3 regions of the Gracilibacillus sp. HCP3S3_G5_2 genome follow, and region 2 is predicted to be linked to each of the others. Evidence: riboswitches for the same ligand, from Rfam matches in the RefSeq annotation. Region 2 holds a riboswitch; each other region holds the start of a gene.

Region 1 (5,675 bases), on a different contig from region 2:
ACAGTAAGGAGAGAACAAAAAGGATATGACAAATGCTAACCAAGTTGCGCAAAATTATGTGAATGATGTATTCGAAACAGTCAAAAAACGTAACCCAAATGAAACGGAATTCCAACAAGCAGTAAAAGAAATATTCGATTCCTTAATTCCGGTATTCGAAAAACAACCCGTCTATATGGAACACAATATTCTCGAAAGAATAGTAGAGCCTGAAAGAATTGTATCTTTTCGCGTACCATGGGTCGACGACGAAGGAAAGGTACAAGTTAACCGTGGTTTCCGTGTACAGTTCAATAGTGCAATTGGCCCTTATAAAGGAGGGCTTCGTTTCCATCCATCGGTAAACGCTAGTATTATTAAATTCCTAGGCTTTGAACAAATTTTCAAAAACTCCTTAACTGGTCAACCAATTGGTGGCGGCAAAGGTGGTTCTGACTTTGATCCGAAGGGTAAATCAGATGGAGAAATTATGCGTTTTTGCCAAAGCTTCATGAGTGAATTGTCAAAACATATTGGACCTGACATAGATGTTCCAGCAGGAGATATCGGTGTAGGTGCACGTGAAGTTGGTTATTTATTCGGTCAGTACAAGAAAATGCGTGGTGGTTATGAAGCTGGTGTGTTAACTGGTAAAGGGATTAACTACGGCGGAAGTCTAGCACGTACGGAAGCAACTGGATATGGTACGGTTTACTTTGTACAGGAAATGTTAAAAGATAAAGGGGATAGCTTCAAAGGTAAAACAGTGGTTGTCTCTGGTTCTGGTAATGTTTCTACATATGCTATTGAAAAAGCAACAGAGCTTGGTGCCAAAGTTGTGGCGTGTAGCGATTCAAGTGGATATGTGTATGACAAGAACGGGATTAATCTAGAGACAGTGAAACGTCTAAAAGAAGTAGAAAGAAAACGTATTAAAGAATACGTAAACGAACATCCTGAAGCAGAGTACACTGCTGGCTTTGAAGGTATTTGGAACATTCCTTGTGACATCGCTCTTCCTTGCGCAACACAAAATGAATTAAATGAAAATGCTGCAAAAACACTTGTATCAAATGGCGTAAAAGCAGTAGGTGAAGGTGCTAACATGCCTTCAACACTAGAGGCTATAGATGTTTTCTTAGAGAATAATGTATTGTTTGGCCCTGCAAAAGCAGCAAATGCTGGGGGTGTAGCCGTATCTGCGTTAGAAATGGCTCAAAATAGTGCTCGTCTTTCTTGGAAATTTGAAGAAGTGGATGAAAAGCTACAGGATATTATGGCAAATATCTATAAAAACAGTATAGAAGCAGCAGAGGAGTATGGACAACCAGGTAACCTTGTTGTTGGTGCAAACATTGCTGGCTTTATCAAAGTAGCGGATGCCATGGTAGCACAAGGTGTTATCTAAACATCTTTGGTTCATTAAATTTTAAAAGTTAGCCAAGCTATTTTGTTATACAGCTTGTTAGGCAATAGTTCAGTAAAGTACTGAGCTGTTGCCTTTTTTGCTTTCATGTATTTGTTATTATCCTATTTTATACATGTTGGTCAAAGCCTGGAGCGCATCCCCCCTTCCCTGGTTCCTATATTACTTGTATAGCTTAAGGGTAGGACACATGTCAAAAGCGTTCGAACAAGCAACTAAATTCTCCTTCCATTGGGTTCATTCACCCTACAATAATAACACTATGCTTACGTATTTTGCTCCAAGCTAGACCACTACCTTCTTTTCTTCGTGATCTCCATAACAAACACCAAACAAATTATTCGCTTCTCCTCTCTCCATTTATTATAATGATGAAAACGCTTAATAACAGGAGGTTGTAAAACATGGAATATCGTCATTTAGGAAAAACAGGTCTGAAAGTAAGCGAAATTAGTTTAGGTAGCTGGCTTACATATGGTGGCTATGTCGAGGAAAAGAATGCAGAAGCTTCCATTGATAAAGCCTATGATCTCGGGATTAATTTTTTTGATACAGCCAATGTCTATATGCGTGGCGAAGCAGAAAAAATTGTTGGAAAAGCATTAAGAAAATATCCCCGCAGCTCCTATGTCCTTGCTACAAAGGTATTTGGAAAAATGGGAGATGGACCAAATGATCAAGGTCTTTCACGTAAACATATTATGGAGCAATGCGACGCCAGCCTACAGCGGTTAGGCCTCGATTATGTCGATATTTACTACTGCCACCGTTACCACCCTGATACACCATTAGAAGAAACATTACGTGCATTAGATGATCTTGTTCGCCAAGGGAAAGTATTATACATCGGAGTCAGCGAATGGACTGCCGAACAAATGACAGAAGCTATTCACCTTGCTGACCAAAAGCTGTTAGATCGCATTGTTGTCAATCAGCCAAACTATAGCATGCTTCATCGGTATATCGAGAAAGAAGTCATCCCTGTAAGTAAAAAGCATGGAATTGGCCAAGTGGTTTTCTCTCCCCTTGCTCAAGGTGTTCTAACAGGAAAATATAAAAAAGGAGAGGCTATTCCAAAAGATAGTCGAGCTGCTCAAGATAATTTAGATCTATCACGAGTATTAACAGAGAAAAACTTGGAAAAGGTCGAGGCATTGCAGGAAATCGCAGCTACCGAAAACCTTTCATTAGCACAATTAGCGATTGCCTGGATTTTACGCCAAGATAATGTATCAAGTGCCCTTATCGGTGCAAGTAAACCTGCTCAGATTGAAGAAAACGCAAAAGCAGCTGGTGTAAAACTTTCTCCAGATACAATTGAACAGATAGAAAATATATTACAACGGTAATCAATAAAAACCTAGTAACTTGGTATTATTTTTTACAGTTTTTTCAAAAAGACATTGACTTTTCCATTATTTGTGTATACTATGGTAGTAACGAACATAAATGGAATTCTTATCCAGAGAGGTGGAGGGGCAGGCCCTGTGAATCCTCGGCAACAGGTTCGCTAGCGTAACACTGTGCCAAATCCTGCGGAACAGCATATGCTGAACCGAAAGATAAGAAGGGAGAAATACACATTGCTTACCTTCTTATCTTTTGATAAGAAGGTTTTTTTAATGAGGAGGAAGCTATACATGCTGACTTATGAAAATTATTATGAAAGTCCATTAAACGGAGAGACACCTGACCCTCAAGATCCGACAAAAGGAGCACAGAAAATTTTAGAATGGGCATATCAAACGTATGGAAAGTCTTTGGTCTATGCTTGTAGTTTTGGAGCGGAAAGCATGGTTTTAATTGACATGATCGCTAAGGTGAAACCAGATGCTAGTTTAGTATTTTTAGACACTGGCCTACATTTTCAAGAAACCTATGACCTGATTGAGAAAGTCAAACAACGATATCCTTTATTAGATATCGAAATGAAGAAACCTTCCCTCACGGTAGACGAACAACGAGAGCAATATGGTTCAGCATTATGGAGCCGAAATCCAGACCAATGCTGTTATATCAGAAAAGTAAAGCCTTTAGAAGAAGCACTTAGCGGAGCTACCGCATGGATTTCGGGGTTAAGAAGAGCACAATCACCCACAAGAGCAAACACAGATTTCCTTAACAAGGATGAGCGTTTCCACTCCATTAAGGTATGTCCCTTAATTTATTGGACTTGGGAGGATGTTTGGGAATATATCGAAAAGCATCAATTACCATACAACAAGCTGCATGACCAAAACTACCCAAGTATCGGCTGTATCCCGTGTACATCACCAGTTACAGATGCTAACGATGAGCGTTCAGGGAGATGGGCTAACTTTCAAAAAACGGAATGTGGTTTACATGCTACTCCACCATCATCAAAGTAACTATTTTTTTATCACCAAATGCAAGTAAGTCTATCGGATTAATTAAAAGAGGTGAAAATGTTGACATTACAAGTGGTAAACAGTCCGTTTGATGAAAAACAGACGGAAATATTGAATCAGATTCTACCAACACTGACAGATGCACAAAAAAATTGGCTCGCTGGATATTTAGCCGCTTCCCAATCATCACAAACCGTGACAACGGCTGAACAGCCAGCACCTGCTCAAGTGGAAACCCGTACCGTCACCATTTTATACGGATCAGAAACAGGTAATAGTCAAGCACTAGCAGAACAGCTAGCTAACCAGCTAAAAGATATCCAGAGGGATGTTACAGTTTCTAGCATGGATGACTTTAAGCCAAAGAAACTAAAAGAGGTAGAAGATTTACTCATTATCACAGCAACACACGGTGAAGGAGATCCTCCTGATAATGCGATTCAATTCCATGAATATTTGCACAGCCGTAAGGCACCAAAGCTTGAAAAGGTAAACTTTTCCGTTTTGTCACTTGGCGATGAGTCCTATGAGTATTTCTGTCAAACAGGCAAGGAATTTGATAAACGATTAGAAGAATTAGGCGCTACCAGAATACATCCTCGGGTTGACTGTGATGTCGATTATGATGAACCCGCTGAAGAATGGATCTCAGATGTACTGACTGTGCTAAAAAAAGATGCCGGAAATTCGGTGAATACAGCTGCAACCAGTCCCACACCAGCTGAACAGCCAATTTATTCTAAGAACAATCCTTATACTGCTGAAGTATTAGACAATATCGTTCTTAGCGGCAAAGGATCCAACAAAGAAACTCGACATATCGAAATTTCTTTGGAAGGTTCTCATCTCAGTTATGAACCAGGAGATTGCTTAGCAATTTTTCCAAAGAATGACCCTGTTTTAGTCAGGGCAGTTATTGACGAACTGAAATGGAATGCTGAACAGACAATACCGATTAATAAACAAGGAGAAATTCGTTCGGTGCAAGAAGCCCTCACCTCGATTTTTGAGATTACGAGAATTACGAAAGGCATGTTAGAAAAAGCAAGCAATTATTTCGATAACGAAAAACTACATGAATTAGTTAAGGATGCAGAAAAAAGCAAAGCTTATATGGATGGACGTGATTTATTAGATTTAATTATCGACTTCCCACCAAAGCAACTAGATCCAACATCTATTATGCATTTTTTAAGAAAAATTCCTGCTAGACAATATTCTATTTCCAGCAGTTATCAAGCAAATCCTGATGAAGTTCATCTGACAGTGGCAACAGTAAGATACAACACACATGGTCGTGAGCGAAGTGGTGTATGCTCAGGAGAAATTGCGGACCGCATTAAACCAGGTGACCAGTTGAATGTCTATGTACACAAAAATCCGAATTTCAAATTCCCAATGGATGAGGAAACACCGGTGATTATGATTGGGCCTGGTACGGGAGTAGCACCATTTAGAGGTTATATCGAAGAACGGGAAGAGTTGGAATTAAAAGGAAAAACATGGCTTTTCTTTGGTGATCAACATTTCCGCACTGACTTTTTGTACCAAGTTGATTGGCAAAATTGGTTAAAGCAAGGTTACCTAACGAAAATGGACGTTGCCTTCTCAAGGGATACGGAACAAAAAATATATGTGCAACATCGCATGCAAGAGAAAGCAAAAGAATTATTTGAATGGATCGAGGCTGGTGCACATCTTTATGTTTGTGGTGATGAAAAAAGAATGGCAAAAGATGTGCACGAAACTATACTCTCGATTATTAGCCAAGAAGGAAACCTTAGTGAAGAAGACGCAAAAGAATATGTTAATAAATTAAAACAAGAAAAGAGATATCAACGTGATGTGTATTAAGGGGGAACAAAAATGGTAAACGATCCAAATAAACTGGACCCGATCGA
Region 2 (5,675 bases):
TCAGTTAAGATAAAAATAGTTAGAATTCATGAATGAAAAAGCAAGTGTTATAAAGGAGGAATTTTTCATGAACTTAATCCCTACAGTAATTGAACAAACAAATCGAGGCGAACGTGCTTACGACATCTATTCACGCCTTTTAAAAGATCGAATTATCATGCTTGGCAGTGGAATCGATGATAATGTTGCAAACAGTATTGTAGCACAGATGCTATTCTTAGCGGCAGAGGATCCAGATAAGGATATTTCATTATACATTAACTCACCTGGTGGCTCTATTACTGCAGGTATGGCGATTTATGATACGATGCAGTTCATAAAACCAAGTGTATCAACTATCTGTATTGGTATGGCCGCATCCATGGGTGCGTTCTTATTGGCAGCTGGTGAACCTGGTAAACGTTTTGCCTTACCAAACAGTGAAGTAATGATTCACCAACCATTAGGTGGTACACAAGGGCAAGCGTCAGACATCCAAATCCATGCTAATCGTATTATCGAAATGCGTAAAAAGCTAAACCAAATTCTAGCTGATCGTACTGGTCAACCATTAGAAGTAATTGAAAAAGATACAGACCGTGATAATTTCATGTCTGCTGAAAAAGCAAAAGAATACGGTCTAATTGATAAAGTAATGGAGAAGAAACCATCAGACTTAAATTAAAAAGAAAAAGTGGCGGAACTAACCGCCACTTTTTTTCGTTGAAAAGTTGATATTAAATGCTTAGTGTTAACAGTAATCCAAAGCTAGTACTTAGAAGAAGTCTCCACTTTTTATTTGTATTAATTTTCAGAAAATATCTTGACATCGTGTTTATCGCGTGCTACAGTATTACATAGCATTAATAAAAACGAGTAAACAACTCGGAATTATATATTTCTTATCTAGAGAGGTGGAGGGATCGGCCCTAGGAAGCCTCGGCAACCATTAAGTGAATCATCATTTAATACAGGTGCCAATTCCACTAAGTACATATACTTAGAGAGATAAGAGAGCGAATATACATATTCAAGTCTCTCTATCTCGGTGTAGAGAGACTTTTTTATGAACAATTGAATACTAAAACTCTTATCCAGAGAGGTGGAGGGACTGGCCCGATGATACCCAGCAACCATTAAGCAAAAGCTTAAAAGGTGCTAATTCCTGCAGGATATTTATCCTGAAAGATAAGGGGAAGACTACTGTTATGTCAGTTAAAGCCTTCTTCTTATCGAAGAAGGCTTTTTTTAATAGAGATAGTACTTAAAATGGAAATTTTAATTGGGGAGGAAATAAATAATGACAAATTTTAAAGGCTCAACTTACGATCCGGAAACAATTCATCTACATGGAGGGCAAGCGCCTGATCCGACAACAGGTTCACGGGCAGTACCTATCTATCAATCTACCTCATACGTGTTCCACGATACGGAGCATGCAGAAAGATTATTCGCTCTAGATGAGCCGGGCAATATTTATTCAAGAATTGGGAATCCAACGGTTGATGTCTTTGAAAAAAGGATGGCTCTTTTAGAGGATGGGGTTGCGGCTGTTGCTACAGCCTCAGGTATGTCTGCTATAACGCTATCAATTTTAAATCTGGCAAGTGCCGGTGATGAAATTGTTGCAGGCGTCAACTTATATGGTGGAACATACAATTTGTTCAATGTAACACTTCCACGTTATGGAATTACTGTTACATTCGTTGATCCAACAGACCCTGAAAACTTTAAAGCAGCGATTACAGATAAAACAAAAGCCGTTTACGGTGAAATTATTGGTAATCCTGGTTTACAGGTATTAGATGTGGAAAGGGTATCAGAGATTGCACATGATGCTGGTATTCCGTTAATAATTGATAATACTTTTGCCACTCCATTTGGATGTAAACCAATCACACTTGGTGCAGACATTGTAGTCCATTCTGCAACGAAATGGATTGGTGGCCATGGAACATCCATTGGTGGTGTCATTATTGATGGTGGACGTTTTAACTGGAATTCTGAAAAATATCCAGCGTTCACAGAGCCTGATCCAAGTTACAACGGTATTCGCTATGCAGTAGATTTTGGAACATTAGCCTTTATTACCAAAGTGCGTGTGCAATTATTGAGAGACTTTGGGGCAGCACTAAGTCCTTTTAATGCATTTCAATTGTTACAGGGATTAGAGACTTTGCATATTCGCGTTGAAAGACATAATCAAAACGCACTGGAACTCGCAAAACACTTAAATGAACATGAAGCGGTAGAGTGGGTAAGATATCCTGGTCTTGAAAGTCATCCATCCCATGAGTTAGCAAAGCGTATCTTAAATAATGGCTATGGTTCAATTATTGTATTTGGCATTAAAGGTGGACGTGATGCAGGTCGTGACTTAATCAACAATGTTGCATTATGGTCACATGTCGCGAACGTAGGAGATGCTAAATCACTCATTATCCACCCAGCATCTACAACACACCAGCAACTGACAAAAGAAGAACTTGAACAAACTGGTGTTTCAGAAGAATTAGTTCGCTTGTCTGTAGGCATCGAATCAGTTAGGGATATTAAAAATGACCTTGACCAAGCGCTAGTGAAGGCAACTGGAATAGGTGAAGAAAATGAGAAGCAAATTGTTGTAAATGACGAAGGAATTATCAAATGGGCATTAAATTCACCATATGAACGATACGTGGAAAACGGAGAAGAAGTAACACGACAAAAGACTCTAGCCATTGTTGGGCTAAGTGGAAAAGAAGCGAGACCTAGTTACCGCCTAGCAAGAAAAATGCAGCGACTTGGCTATAAAATCATACCGGTTAATCCGCGAGAAACGGAAATTTTAGGAGAAAAAGCATATCCAGACTTAAAAAGTGTTCCGGTCGATATCGATATTGTCCAAGTATTCCGTAGTCCAGACGCTGCAGTAGAGATTGCCAAAGAGGCAATAGAAGTAAATCCAAAAGTATTCTGGCTTCAAGAAGGTGTTGTGTCACCAAAAGCGGAAGAAATAGCCCTTCAAGGTGGTTTGCAGGTGGTCCATAACCGATGCACATATAAAGAGGCACAACGCTTAAGAGGAACTATTTCCACCTATGCATGTGAAATCTAGTACGAAAAGGAGAATACTAATAATGAAAAAGATACCATTAATTGATTTAAGAAGCTTTATGGCAATTGCGATATGTGGAATCATTATTATTTTAGCCGTTGGCTGTTCATCTGATAGCAATGCTGATGAAGGAAAACCTTCTGAGATTCGTTTAGACTATGCCTATTATTCGCCAACAAGTTTAGTATTAAAGGAATTCGGGTGGGCAGAAGAAGTGTTTGAGGAAGAAGATATCGATGTCACTTGGACATTAAGTCAAGGAAGTAATAAAGCAATCGAGTTTTTAAATAGTGATAGTGTAGACTTCGGTTCTACAGCAGGTGCAGCAGCTCTGATCGCGAAGGCAAATGGTGTGCCGCTGGAAAATGTATATATTTATTCTCAGCCGGAGTGGACAGCATTGGCAACTAATGAAGGCTCTGAGATTGAATCAATTGAAGACTTGGAAGGTAAAAAAGTGGCAGCAACTCTTGGTACAGATCCATATATTTTCTTGGTAAGAGCTTTAAACTCAGTCGGTTTATCTACGAATGATATTGAAGTAGTTCCACTACAGCATGCTGATGGTGGAAATGCGTTGGTTAATGGTGACGTAGATGCATGGGCAGGGCTCGATCCACATATGGCTAAACATGAATTAGAATCAGGAGCTGAACTATTTTACAGAGATATTAATCTTAATACGTATGGTTTCTTAAATGTCCGCGAAGACTTTGCGGAAAGCTATCCTCAATATGTTGAACAAGTAATTGAATTATATGAAAGAGCACGTGAATGGGTACTAGAAAACCCTGAAGAAGCGGCAGAGTTATTAGCCAAAGAAGCAGATATTAGTATGGATGTGGCGGAAATTCAGTTAGTGGAAAGAACGGACTTTTCGAACCCAATACCAGGAATAGAGCATATTGAATCTATCATCGCAGCTGGTAATGTGTTGAAAGATTCCGGTGACTTAGATGATGATAATGATGTGGAGACATTAACAGATGAGCTAATAAATCCGGAGTTTGCAGAAGCGGTAATACAATAAATGGTGTAGAAATTTTAGGAGGGGCAGAATAAATGGCTAAGCAACAAAATGACGTAACAGCTGGATACGTGAACCCAGCGTCATCAGAAACGGGAGGAAAAAGAGTAACAATCAATAAAAATAATGGCTCATTGTTTAGAACTATATTAATGGGTAGTATTATTCCTGTCATTCTAGTTATTTTGTGGGAAACCTTAAGTCGTGCTGGCGTTGTCCCTTCTAATCAATTGCCAGCGCCGACAACAGTCTTAGGAAAAATAGGGAGTATGGCACAAGATGGTTCTCTGTGGGGACATATCGGTATTACCACTTATCGGGTGTTTGCCGGATTTATTGTAGGAACAGTGGCAGCGATATTACTAGGTTCACTTGTTGGATTCTATAAAAAAGCAGAGCAATTACTAGATCCAATGATTCAAGCTTTTCGCTCCATTCCATCTTTAGCATGGGTCCCCTTGTTTATTCTATGGCTAAGCATTGGGGAAACGTCTAAAATAACGATGATTGCGGTTGGTGTATTTTTCCCTGTTTATTTAAATATTGTTAGTGGTATTTTAGGCGTCGATCGTAAATTGATTGAGGTTGGTAAGATGTACGGATTAAATACATTTCAACTTGTAAAGCGAATTATTCTGCCTGCCTCTTTACCATCTTTCTTAGTAGGAATGAGAAGTGGCTTAGGACTTGGCTGGATGTTTGTAGTAGCGGCGGAATTGATGGGCGCGAGTCAAGGCCTAGGATTTTTACTAGTACTAGGTCAAAATATGTCACAGCCTGATACAATTCTAGCGAGTATCATACTATTTGCGATTATCGGTAAATTAACGGACTGGCTGCTAAAACTGGTAGAAATTCGTTCGTTGCATTGGCAGGACCGTGTGCAAAAATAAGAAAGGATGAAACAAATGAGTCTGGCATTAAGAGATGTAAGCCGTACGTTTAATGGTGTAACCGCCGTACAAAATGTCAATTTTGAAGTGAGGCCAGGAGAAATTATTGGTTTGTTAGGCACTAGTGGATGTGGAAAAAGTACCTTACTCAGAGCAATATCCGGTCTTGACCCTGATTACGATGGTGAGATTGAAATTAACGGGACCGTAACAAAAGACATTCACGATACAACAGGGTTTATTTTTCAAGAGCCGAGATTGCTTCCTTGGTTAAATGTGTTGGATAATGTGACGTTCGGATTGGCTGGTAGCCGTAGAGATAAGGAAAATAAAGCTATCGAGTATTTAGAGAGTGTAGGATTAAGAGGAAAAGAAAAGCTGTATCCTCGTGAATTATCAGGTGGTATGGCACAGCGGGTCGCAATTGCCCGAGCATTGGTGACATCACCTGAAATTCTCCTTCTGGATGAACCATTCAGTGCACTTGATGCATTTACAAAAATGCAATTACAAGATCTTTTATTGGATGTGTGGCAAAAATATCAAGCTACCATTATCTTAGTAACACATGATATTGATGAAGCAACTTATTTATGTGACCGTGTCTTCATACTGAGAGGGCAGCCTGGAGAAGTAGAGAAAGAGATTCAGATTAATCAAAAGAGACCAAGAGATCGTG
Region 3 (5,675 bases), on a different contig from region 2:
CCATGGAGTAGGCTCATCAGGAGCAGCTGTTTGTTTTGAACAATTGATTCAAGGTGGCGTAGAAGAACTGATCAGAGTTGGTACTGCAGGCTCTTATCAACAACAAGTAGAACCGGGTAGTCTGGTTATTAGTACAGCTGCAGTAAGAACAGATGGTTTGACCAGTCAGATTGTGCCATCGGGCTTCCCTGCAGTAGCGGATTTATCGGTTACCAACAATCTATTAGCAGTAGCAGAAAAAATAAATTTCCCTACGTTTTCTGGTATTACATTAACATTGGATGTTTTTTATCAAGGGGTTACCCCATTTCCACATCAGCAATATCAAGCAGCAGGAGTAGTAGCTGTCGAAATGGAAATTGCTGCTTTGTACACGATTGCTAGTATTCGTGATGTAAAAGCAGGAGCTATTGTTGCTATTGATGGATATGCTGATGCTGATTTATCAAAAGACTATAATCCTCACACTGATCAGATGAAAAATGCAATGGATAAAGCAGTGGAAATAGCTTTGTTAGCTTTAACAAACTAACAGGTAAAAAACATAAAAGTATAGATAATTTTTATCCCCGATGTCAGCGGATAGTAAGTTTCTTGTAAAAGAACCTCGAAAAACTGCGAAGTGCCTTTCTTCCATTCTTGTGTAAGAGTGGAAGAAAGATATCACTTGTTCGCTGAATTATCATGAAATAGACAGTTTTTCTACCATACGCCTGTTTTTACTGATAAGGCATTTTTAAAGTCTTCGATCAGGTCTTCTGTATTTTCAATCCCGACAGATAAACGGAAAAGACGTTCACTTATCCCTCTAGCTTCTCTTTCCTTCATCGGCATTGCCGCATGTGACATTGTAGCTGGATGAGATAAAATCGATTCAACGGCACCCAAGCTTACGGCAAACACAGGAATCGATAATTGATCGACGAAGTGGTGGGGATCGACACTATCTTTTAACAGAAAAGATAATACAGCTCCTGGACTGGTAGATTGCTTGGCATGTATCGGTGCACCAGGATGGTGATCCAAGCCTGGATAATAGACATGTTCAATTTCATCATGAGAATGGAAAAATTCTGCTAGCATCCTTGCTGATGACACACTTTTGGAAAATCTCGGCTCTAATGTTTTCATTCCTTGTATTAATTGATAACAATCTTTTGCACCTAGAATAGCACCAAACGTGTTTTGGACGAATTTCAGTTTAGCAGCAAGCTCCTCATTCTTTGTAACGGCTAACCCTGCAACAATATCGCTATGTCCTGATAAAAATTTAGTAGCACTGTGCAACACGATGTCAACACCGAGATCTAATGGCTGTTGATGCAATGGAGTCATAAATGTATTATCTAAATAAGTTAAACAATTATACTCTCTTGCTAGCTGAACAACTTTATTAATATCGGTAATTTGTAATAAAGGATTTGCCGGAGTTTCTATGTAAATCACTTTGGTATTTGGTTGAATAGCTTTTTCTATTTCTTCAGGATTTGTCATATCCACAAACGTATGTCCAATCGAGAATTGCGTTAATAATTGGGTAACGAATCGAAACGTACCACCATAGACATCCTTCGAAATGATAATATGATCTCCTGCCTCTAACAGCATAAAAGCAGAGGATATTGCTGCCATCCCTGATGAGAATGCAAATCCATCTGTTCCGTTTTCTAATTTGGCGATAATAGTTTCTAATTGATCACGTGTCGGATTACCTGACCGACTATAATCATAATCACCCAATTTATTAAAGTGTTGTTGGTGATAAGTAGAGGATACGTAAATGGGTGGATTCACAGCTCCGGTATGTTTTTCATGAAAGCCTTGTTGATTGCCACCATGTGAAAGTGTTGTTTCTTTTGACTGTTTCATTTTATTCTCCCCCTAATGCTTGTGTTATGTCGCGTTTTAAATCATCTACATTCTCAATTCCAACAGAAAAACGTAGCAATGTATCACTAATTCCACGTTTGTTCCGCTCTTCCTCCGGAATATCAGCATGCGTTTGTGTAGTTGGATAAGTGATAAAACTCTCTACTCCTCCAAGACTTTCGGCAAACGAAATTACTTGCAACTGTTCCAAAAAGGGAGAAATTAAAGTATTATTTACTACACGAAAACTGATCATCGCACCTTTTCCAGGATAAAGAACTTCGTCTACCTGTGGTAATTCTTTTAAAAAAACGGCTAACTGTTGAGCATTTTGCTGCTGTTGTGCTAAACGAAGTGACAATGTTTTCATACCTCTTATTAAGAGCATCGAATCCATGGGTGATAATACAGCCCCTATGGCATTATGAAGATAGGTTAATTGATCACCTAAGTTTGCATCTTTTACAATGACAAGGCCTGCCAGTACATCATTATGTCCTCCTAGATATTTGGTAGCAGAATGAATGACAATATCTGCACCTTGTGTTAAAGGCTGCTGTAAATATGGTGTGTAAAAAGTATTGTCCACGATTAGCAGCAGCTGATGTTTTTTGGCAAGTGTGGCTAAATTCTCAATATTTATTTCCATTAATAGTGGATTAGTTGGAGTTTCGATGAAAATAGCCTTTGTATTTTCGTTTATATGTTGTTCCATTTCTTTTGGATTGGCATATACTGGTTTAATGTTATAAGACGCTTGAAAATGCTGAAATAATCGATAGCTTCCTCCATAAATGTCTTCGGATACGATAATTTCGTCGCCTTGTTTGAATAAGGAGAAAACTAACTGAATGGCAGCCATCCCTGATGAGCATGCAAATCCTTTTACACCTCTTTCTAAAGTTGCAATTGCCTCTTCGACAATTTCACGCGTCGGATTTGCAGTTCGAGTATAATCGTAACCAGTTGATTGTCCGAGTGAAGTGTGTTGGTACGCTGTTGAGAAATAAATGGGTGCTTCTACTGCACCAGTACGCTGATCTTTACGGTTTCCTATTTGTGCAAGGATCGTTTCAATATTTTTCATTTAGCAACATCCTTTCGTAAAAAGCATAGAGTGCCTCAGTTGAAACATAGTAAGGTATAAGGCTACCATTTTATCAATTTGCAAAGCTAAATAGGGAAGCCATCTAGTTTCGGCACTCAGAGCTCGGAGATTTCTGTTTATCTTTTTTTCTAATGAAAAAGAGGCCTTCGATAAGTAGAAGACCCCTTTGATTAAGGTTGCATTCTCTTATCTTCGGTAATGTACCTTCTGGATTTAGCACCATACAATGCATATTGCTGGTTGCTGAGGTGTCATCGGGCCAGTCCCTAAACCTCTCTTGATAAGATATTTAATTTATATGGAAATTTAATACAATCATCATATAATAAAAAGGAAATAATTACAAGGTTAAATGTTAAAAAATAATTATTTGGAATCTATTGACAATTATGCAGGAATGACTTATATTATGTACAACATTAAAATTTGGAAAAAAATGAAAATATAATATTGTCTTATCAAGAGAGAAGGAGGGACCTGGCCCTGTGAATTCTCAGCAACAGGCTGAAAAGTACTGTGCTACATCCAGCAGGTTTTTCTTGGCAGATAAGAGGCAAACTCCTACTTCATCGTCAAGTAGGAGTTTTCTGTGTTTATATAAATAAGAAATACTGGCCAGGAATATGTAACTTCGAGTGCAGTCGCAAACTTCCATGCGAGTGTCTGCATTTTTATTACATTAATCCGAGTTTTCCTATTGGTATATAAGTAATGGAGTGATAGGATTATAGAGGAGAAAGTTGGGATCTGAATGTTAGTTATCGTTGCTATTTTAGCTGCTTGTCTCTTTGCATTTAACATTGGTGCAAGTGGATCAGCAGCTAGCATGAGTATTACGTATGGTACTAAAGTAATCAGGCGACGTAAGTATGCCTTGATTATTGCTGGATTAGGTGCACTTACTGGTGCAGTCCTTGGTGGACAACATGTTACCAATACTTTAGGGAAAGGTATTATCGCTGAGGAAATCTTTGACATTAAGGTTGCCTGTATTATTTTATTAGTTTCGGGTGTTACATTATTAGTCACTAACTATATCGGAATTCCTTTGTCTACTAGTGAAGTCACCGTGGGCGCAATAATTGGAGTAGGATTAAGTTATCAACAATTACATGTCCATAATATATTGATAATAGTCTCTTTTTGGCTCATTGTACCTATTGCAGCCTTTATGATTACCCTAATATTTGAAAAAGCACGCAAAGCACTTTTACGAAAGGTTAGCTATCGACCTCCTTTAAAACTGTTAACATTATTATTATTATTAACTGGTATACTTGAAGCTATAGCAGCTGGTATGAACAACGTCGCAAATGCTTTAGGTCCATTAGTTGGTGCAGATATCCTTTCGATGGAATGGGGATTACCATTAATGGCTCTAGTGGTAGCTGCCGGTAGTATTTTCTTTGGTGGGCGTGTGTTAGAAACGAATGCAAAAAAAATTACATCACTTTCTTTAGGTAATGGTATTGTGATTTCTGGTGCTACTGGGGGATTGGTGCTAGGGGCTTCGTTATTAGGAATACCGATACCAATGACACAAGTTACAACGTCAGCGATAGTCGGGATTAATGCAAGCAACCAGTTAAAAAATGTCTGGAAACAAAAAATAATACACCAAATAGCGAAAGTATGGGTTACATCACCTATTGTATCATTAGTTATTGCATTTGCACTGACAGAGGTAATGGTAAAACAAAAATATGATCAAGTTGTATTATTAACATTAACTATTTTAGCCACTTATATATTAGTGGGATTACGAGAAAAACCAGCAAAAGCGATTACAGAAAAAGGATGGGATCAACATGGGGAAAGTGTATTTAGTGGGAGCAGGACCAGGAGATGAAGAATTAATAACAGTGAAAGGACTACGGGCAATACAAGAAGCAGATGTCATCCTGTACGACAGATTAGTGAATCCATCTTTACTGGATAATGTCAAAGAAGGAGCTGAATTGATCTTCTGTGGCAAACAACCTCGAAAGCATGGAGTGATTCAAGAGAAGATTAATGATCAACTTGTATATTATGCACAAGAAGGGAAGGTTGTAACACGATTAAAGGGTGGAGATCCATTTATTTTCGGTAGAGGTGGGGAAGAAGCGCTGCATCTTGAACAGAACAAGATAGCGTACGAAGTGGTACCAGGCATCACCTCTGGAATAAGTGCTGCCGCCTATGCAGGGATCCCGCTTACGCACCGTCATGTGAGTGGATCGGTAAGTTTCATTAATGGATCTAATCCAGAAACTAAAACTGATGAACAATGGCGTCATATTGCCAACGGAGCGGATACGTTATGTTTTTATATGGGAATCAAGAAGTTTCCGGTTATTTGCGAAAAGTTAAGGAAGGCGGGATTAAGTGAAACAACTCCAGTATCTATCATCCATTGGGGCACACTCCCACACCAAAAAACAATTGTTGCTGACTTAGAAACAATTACAGATAGGTTACATGAAATCAGCAATCCTTCTTTAATCGTCATTGGAGAAGTTGTTCGTCTTCAGAAGCAGATTAATTGGTATAAGGAGTCAACTGAAGCTTTGACCTAAAGAAAAAATGACTAGTTATAAAACTAGTCATTTTTAATGGCCTTCATTAATTGTACTTGATCTTTTTCCCAGTCCCATTGAGGATTGATCCAGTTTATAAATTGTTGAAGTTGTTTATCTGATAAATCCTTTTTACCATT

Evidence for each region. Region 2 has a riboswitch for S-adenosylmethionine ahead of ACTNEP_RS04655 (PLP-dependent aspartate aminotransferase family protein). Riboswitches for the same ligand answer to the same signal wherever they lie in the genome.
Region 1: it holds a riboswitch for S-adenosylmethionine, as region 2 does, so the genes downstream of both, ACTNEP_RS08000 (phosphoadenylyl-sulfate reductase) here and ACTNEP_RS04655 (PLP-dependent aspartate aminotransferase family protein) in region 2, are expected to answer to the same signal.
Region 3: it holds a riboswitch for S-adenosylmethionine, as region 2 does, so the genes downstream of both, ACTNEP_RS19660 (anion permease) here and ACTNEP_RS04655 (PLP-dependent aspartate aminotransferase family protein) in region 2, are expected to answer to the same signal.

What each region holds. Positions count from the first base shown of each region.
Region 1 is NZ_JBQHXU010000004.1:191,243-196,917, forward strand. It holds gene gdhA (NADP-specific glutamate dehydrogenase) at 26-1,387, shown strand; gene ACTNEP_RS07995 (aldo/keto reductase family protein) at 1,810-2,754, shown strand; SAM riboswitch class I at 2,861-2,974, shown strand; gene ACTNEP_RS08000 (phosphoadenylyl-sulfate reductase) at 3,046-3,774, shown strand; gene ACTNEP_RS08005 (assimilatory sulfite reductase (NADPH) flavoprotein subunit) at 3,832-5,628, shown strand; gene cysI (assimilatory sulfite reductase (NADPH) hemoprotein subunit) at 5,641-5,675, shown strand, end outside.
Region 2 is NZ_JBQHXU010000002.1:432,463-438,137, reverse strand. It holds gene clpP (ATP-dependent Clp endopeptidase proteolytic subunit ClpP) at 68-664, shown strand; SAM riboswitch class I at 879-994, shown strand; SAM riboswitch class I at 1,067-1,174, shown strand; gene ACTNEP_RS04655 (PLP-dependent aspartate aminotransferase family protein) at 1,280-3,076, shown strand; gene ACTNEP_RS04650 (aliphatic sulfonate ABC transporter substrate-binding protein) at 3,099-4,106, shown strand; gene ACTNEP_RS04645 (ABC transporter permease) at 4,139-4,996, shown strand; gene ACTNEP_RS04640 (ABC transporter ATP-binding protein) at 5,012-5,675, shown strand, end outside.
Region 3 is NZ_JBQHXU010000020.1:11,243-16,917, reverse strand. It holds gene ACTNEP_RS19675 (nucleoside phosphorylase) at 1-532, shown strand, start outside; gene ACTNEP_RS19670 (aminotransferase class V-fold PLP-dependent enzyme) at 703-1,869, opposite strand; gene ACTNEP_RS19665 (methionine biosynthesis PLP-dependent protein) at 1,871-2,956, opposite strand; SAM riboswitch class I at 3,161-3,264, opposite strand; SAM riboswitch class I at 3,430-3,530, shown strand; gene ACTNEP_RS19660 (anion permease) at 3,729-4,826, shown strand; gene cobA (uroporphyrinogen-III C-methyltransferase) at 4,786-5,535, shown strand; gene ACTNEP_RS19650 (hypothetical protein) at 5,559-5,675, opposite strand, start outside.